DNA from 2 places in the Cytobacillus sp. Hm23 genome. Region 1 is predicted to be linked to the other one. Evidence: predicted binding sites of a transcription regulator. Region 1 holds the regulator's gene; the other holds the start of a gene.

Region 1 (3,218 bases):
TTATTTCACCTTTGTTATAGGATGCTTCAATGAGCTTGTTCATTTGATCATTATCCTGAAAATTATGCCTTGTCAACGCCTTTTCGTATATGTTAGTTCCTTTCTCTTTAATAAAGCTGTTTGCAAAACGGTTAATATCTGGGTATTCATTGGCAAATTGCATTCCAACTCGGATTTGTGTTTTAAATATCGAAAAAATGTCTTTGGCATAATCACTTGGCTTCATAACCTTGACAAGGAATTCTTGCTTTTTATGAATTAAAATGTCTATGAGATTTAAGTAAAGATCTTCCTTGTTGTTAAAATGATAGTAAAATGATCCCTTACTCATATTCGCCGTCTTCAAAATATGATTTAATGAGGCTTTTTCATAGCCTTTTTCCACAAATTCATTTAATGCTGCTTGCATTAAATCATCTGAGTGTTCGAATTCTTTATTAAATCCTTGCGTCAATTACATCATCTCCTACAAGTTTTTAATCTTAATAGTTAGCTCTGTTCGTAAACTTTGTTGCTTTAGTTCTTTATACTGAAGATATAGACATCGTTACTCAATATACATCGTTTTATATGTGAAATGATGGCACGAAATCTAGTTGTATTCGTGTTTGTGTTTTAGTACGAAAAACACGCTATGCGGAAATGACCTAATAGTTAATGGAGCTTTCTTATTATATATAATAGACCGTACGGTCTAGACCGTCAAGTCTAACTCAAGGTAATAAGCATAAAATTAATGGTCATAGTGAAGGAAATATGAGAGCAAGTTATTAAGCAATTCATTGAATGATAAAGTTAAAACTAAAGACTTTTTTGTGAACTTTGTTTTTTACTAAAAACGGACAGCATTATTAGTTTTATAGGAGATCAATAATTAAAAATGAAGAAAAGGTGTCTCGAACACTATATATACGTGTTTATATCTTAAAACTAAAAGCAGCAACTATTGTGAAAATAGCCAATAAAAATAATTTGGCAGGGAGCTTACTATATGACAAAAAAATCCTTAGCTCAGACGTTCTAAGCTAAGGATTGGATTATAATATGAGATAGTATGAATACGTTAAAGAGCATTGTGGACTGCTAACCTGTATGTTAATCGAACTGATTGGTACAACCTTTTATAATTTGTCAAAGAGTAGATCATACATTCATTATGTAACATCATGTTTTAATGAATGGTACGATACACCCCGATCACTTTTCCTAATATAGCTACATTACGAAGAATAATAGGTTCTAAAGTTGAGTTTTCTGGCTGTAGTCTTATGTAGTCTTTTTCTTTAAAAAATCTCTTAACTGTTGCCTCATCATCTTCCGTCATTGCAACAACGATATCTCCATTGGAAGCAGTTTGTTGTTGCCGAACAATGACGTGATCCCCATCTAATATACCTGCTTCAATCATGCTATCTCCCATTACTTCAAGCATAAAAACATTTTCGTCAGGAGATACAAGTTTATCAGGAAGAGGGAAGTATTCTTCAACATTTTCAATCGCTGTTATTGGTTGACCAGCTGTTACCTTTCCAATGATCGGTACATTCATAACGTTATTTTTTGGAATTACATCAGCAGGATTTAAATCTAATATTTCAATTGCTCTAGGTTTCGTTGGATCTCTACGGATTAATCCCTTACTTTCTAAACGAGATAAATGACCATGAACCGTTGAGCTTGAAGCTAGCCCTACCGCTTCTCCAATTTCTCTAACAGAAGGTGGATATCCCTTTGATTGTACTTCTTGTTTTATGAAATCCAGTATGTCTTGTTGCCTTTTCGATAATTTTGCCATCGTTAGCACCTCATTATAATAATCTTTTCTATGGTTAGCATGTATACCCGTCCATAACATTTAAAAATTAAGATCATCTATTAAGACGATAAGGATATACTAGAAAGATTTTACTTTCATTCATTATAGCACGACTTGTCATGTATAACAAACGTAAGTTCGTAAAATTGTTGACATAAAACATTTGTTCGTATACAATAACTAAAAACGAACATGTATTCTGTTGATCAGGGGGACTTATTATGAAACAATCTAAAATTTACTATATCTTGTTTTTTACTGTTTTTATCGGCTTTGCTTTTGCACTAATTACTTCTTATAAGGATATCGAGAAAAATGATTATATCATTATTAAAGTAGAAGATGGTGATACACTATGGGATATTGCTTCCGAGTATAGTAACAGTCACGATTTGTCAATAAATGACTTTATCAGTTGGGTAGAGGATGTAAATCAAATTGCTCCTGATAGTATTTTTTATGGTGATGAAATTTATATTCCAGTGTTAAAATCAGAAGGTAATAAAATGTATGATACTTATGCTGTTAACAATTAATCGGAGGTAGAAATGGAAAAAGCAATAATATATTGTCGTGTTAGTACAAATAAACAAACACAGGAGACATCATTAACACGACAAAAGGAAGAATTACTCCAGCTTGCAAACAGTTACCATTTTGATGTGAAGAAAGTGGTTGTAGAAAGAGCAAGCGGATATGACATGGATAGAGATGGCATTTATGAATTATTGAATGAAATTAAGGAACAGCAAATCGATGCCCTTTTAATACAAGATGAGACAAGGCTAGGTAGGGGTAATGCAAGAATAGCTTTGCTGCATTTTATTTTAAAAGAAAAAGTTAAAATATATACTGTTCATCATCATGGAGAGCTACAATTGTCTGAAGCTGATTCCATGATGTTGGAAATTGTAAGCATTGTTGAGGAATATCAACGCAAAATACATAATTTAAAAATTAAACGGGGAATGAAACGTGCTATTGAAGAAGGTTATAAGCCAGAGAGGAATTTAAAAAACATCCATGCAAGCTCAGGTAGAGAAAGAAAAGAAATACCTATCGAGGAAATTATAAGGTTACGTCAAAATAATCTCACATTTTCAGATATAGCGGCTACATTACGTGGTCTCGGATTTAATGTGTCAAAAGCAACGGTACATCGACGGTATAAAGAATATATGCATAATAAATTAGAGTAGATGGCTAACAATAGAATGGAAGAATGCTGTAGTATACAATTTAAAATTGTATACTTTTAATACGTTGTTATTGTAAGGCAATTTCGTTAGGCTCTGTTCGTAAGCTTTGTTACTATTGTTTACAAATTAGTACAATATAAGTGACTTTACATGTTAGTCATCGTTGTAGGGAAGAAAAGATGTCACAACCTTTAGTTGAGTCT
Region 2 (3,218 bases), on a different contig from region 1:
CCTCAGTTATGCTTACTGCAAATTTTGATTCAAATAATCCATTTAAATCAGAAATTCAGTTTTCTGGTGATTCAACAAACGAGCATGTCATACAGCAAGAAGCTAATGAATATATTGCTCAAAAAGAAATAGGACAATCAAAAAATAATTCGTAAAATTATATAAGTGATTTTCTATGGCAGAAATCACTTATATTATGAATATTTTGTGAATTCAAATAAATGAACAAATTTGTGTGCTATTATATAAAGGAAATATTTAGGTTAAAATTTATAGTTAGGAGTTGATGAAATGAATGCTGGGTCACATGGTGTCTTGCAAGGTTATGAGGTAAACAGGCACACAATGTCTATCTTGCCACATATTTATGGAGGAAGGCCAGTTTCAAAAATTATAGAAGAAACTGAGGAGTTTATTGTATTAATGAAGCCGCTTCAAATTATTGAAAGAAGTTGTATTTATTACGGTACAAGCTTCAAAGGAAGGCGTGAGGGTACATATAAGATTATTGGAATATCTTATAAAGCTCCCATCGCTATTGAGCCATCTAACATGATTTACCTCTTCCCTACACTCTCACCAAAAAAATCGTTATGTGCTTGGATTTCACACCCTCACGTTCAGGATCATAAGCCAGTCGCTGGAAATAAAACTGATGTAATCTTTGTAAATAAAACAAACATTGAATTGCCTATCTCTCATAGATCATTTAAGAATCAATTACATCGTACCGCTCAGTTGCAAACAAAATTAACACACCGCATTGATAACCATAATAGAAAAATGGCATTTTTGCTAACTCCAGAGAAAAAGAATGGGCAAGAATTTAGTCATAGTTACATAATGGAAGATAAAAGTAAACATGACTAAATGAAAGGCCCTTTGCGTGCGTAAACTTTGTTGCAATTGTTCCTAAAGAAGGTGAAAATGTTATTTTATGGAAAAACATTGTTTTATAGAAGAAAAGATGCCACGAAATCTAATGGTATACGTGTTTATTTTTTATACGAAAAACAAGAATCTATGTGAAAATAGTCTTTTGTAAACTTTGTTGCAATGTTAACGAAATTTGGTATGTAGGTAGTGGTTTAGCGATTGCAGTTAATTACTGATGAAAAGGTGCTACGAACACTAATTGAATACGTGTTTATATTTTAGTATGAACAACGATAATTACTCGGTAAACATTGAAATTAAAAGGAGTAAAGACAACAATCTCGAATCATATATACAACAGTAATACAAAGTTGTATATATGATTTTTATTTCCTCTAGATTTGCTGATCAACATACATGATATCAGTAGTAACACATTTAATTACATCCAACTATGTGCGTTTTAACATAGGATACTTATATTTCGGAGCAATATTACGATTATATGTTGATTTGCGGTTACCTTGCTTGCCATAAGATAATCGACAATGGGTAAAGTCTTGCATTCATACTATGTCATTTTTGAATTTGATAATGTTCCTTCTTTCGTATCAATAGGCTTCGCCGAATTAATTTTGTTATCTTGCAAGTATACAATCATTAGGTCCTGTACTTTATTTCTTATACGCGGATTAAAGTAATTGTGTCGCTCTTCATACCCTTTATAAATAAATAGAAAATCTGTGAAAGCTTCATCTCGGTTTACTTCACATACTTTTAAATCATTTTTGTACATTTCTTTCTTTATGTGTTGTAAATCTATTTGTATTTGTTTCATTGATTGTTCAATAATAGTTACGTATGGCTTTTTTAGTTTGAAATTACTTTGTTGAATGGTTGCTAAGTCTTTGTTTAAAACAATTAATAACATAGGCAAATAAATGGCCAACTCCATCATTGCTCGTTCTTCATTTGGAATTCTCGTCATACTATTTCTCCTTTCAGAAAGCTTTTTCAAGTATGTTATAACGAGTGAAGAATTAATGCTTCCTCGTGGTTTTCTTAAAAAATTGTGTAAACTTTACTGTAAAATAAGCAAGCTAGCAAAGTTTAGCACATGGGTATGAATAAGAAGAAAAGTGATTATGAAAAACTATAATGAATGTGAAAACAGCTTTATTACAGGAATAGAGAACGTATGTTTGGTTTATATCTTATTATAAATTATGAAAAAAAACAAGTATCTAAAATTGTGAAAAGGGTATAATTCACAATAGTTGTAGAAATGACATTTGTTTGATATTATATTTCCCAAAATTAACATTATACGTGTACAATATATGAAATAGTGGGTAAAAAATATGTATCTGACGATGAGGAGTAATAGACATGGACCTAGACACGTTAAGAGAACTTATAACGTTAGAAAATATATTATCTGTACTGGAAGAATATCGCTCATTAGGACCACTGCCTGGAATTTTCCTTCCATTAATTGAAGCGTTTTTACCGTTCTTTCCTTTATTTGTTTTTGTGATGGCAAATGCGGCTGCGTTTGGACTTTGGCTCGGTTTTATCTTTTCTTGGATTGGTGCATGTGCGGGTTCAATAGCGGTGTTTTTTCTAGTCCGAAAATTTGGCCAACAACGCTTCTTTTCTTTTGTTAGCCGCCATCCTAAAGTGAAAAGCTTAATGAATTGGGTTGATAGACATGGGTTCGGTCCATTGTTTTTACTCCTATGCTTTCCATTTACCCCATCTGCAGCTGTTAACATTGTTGCTGGCTTGTCAAACGTACGTGTACCTCAATTTATTCTTGCTGTATTGTGTGGGAAAATGGTGATGATTTTTACAATGAGTTGGGTTGGGTATGATATTGCTGCTTTAGTTCAGCAGCCTGTTCGATCAATTATTGTTGTTATTATCATTTTCATATTATGGGTCGTAGGGAAAAGACTAGAAGCAAGGTTTAATATTAAGCAAACAGCAAATTGATTATTGTTCCATGATACTGATACTGATAAAATAAAATTAAAAAATAGTTATGAAGGAGTTAATAGACAATGCCTCAACAAGAAAAAAATATTAAAAAAGAAGGAATTGAATGGCTTAAGTCTATAGGTATTGGAATTATTATTTTTGCATTTTTTAGAACATTCTTCTTTACGAATTATGTAGTAGAAGGTGAATCGATGATGCCTACCCTTCAGGATGGTAATATGTTAATGGTAAATAAAATAGGCTATCGTTTAGGAGATCTAGAGCATTTTGATGTCGTTGTCTTTCATTCAGATAGTGAGGATGACTATGTGAAACGTGTGATCGGTTTACCAGGTGACAAA

What was found. Region 1 encodes LexA, which represses DNA repair genes until DNA is damaged. Its sites were predicted from a motif close to CGAACATATGTTCG; they were not measured.
Region 2: the regulator LexA is predicted to act here: its motif matches at 2,068-2,081, upstream of ACSVDA_RS19040 (YhjD family protein).

What each region holds. Positions count from the first base shown of each region.
Region 1 covers NZ_JBPXRQ010000008.1:48,051-51,268, reverse strand. Annotated here, with positions in the region: gene ACSVDA_RS06650 (TetR/AcrR family transcriptional regulator) at 1-454, opposite strand, end outside; gene lexA (transcriptional repressor LexA) at 1,172-1,795, opposite strand; gene yneA (cell division suppressor protein YneA) at 2,038-2,352, shown strand; gene ACSVDA_RS06635 (YneB family resolvase-like protein) at 2,365-3,015, shown strand.
Region 2 covers NZ_JBPXRQ010000037.1:29,500-32,717, forward strand. Annotated here, with positions in the region: gene ACSVDA_RS19030 (hypothetical protein) at 1-155, shown strand, start outside; gene ACSVDA_RS19035 (competence protein ComK) at 292-870, shown strand; gene ACSVDA_RS19040 (YhjD family protein) at 1,448-1,864, opposite strand; gene ACSVDA_RS19045 (TVP38/TMEM64 family protein) at 2,266-2,871, shown strand; gene lepB (signal peptidase I) at 2,940-3,218, shown strand, end outside.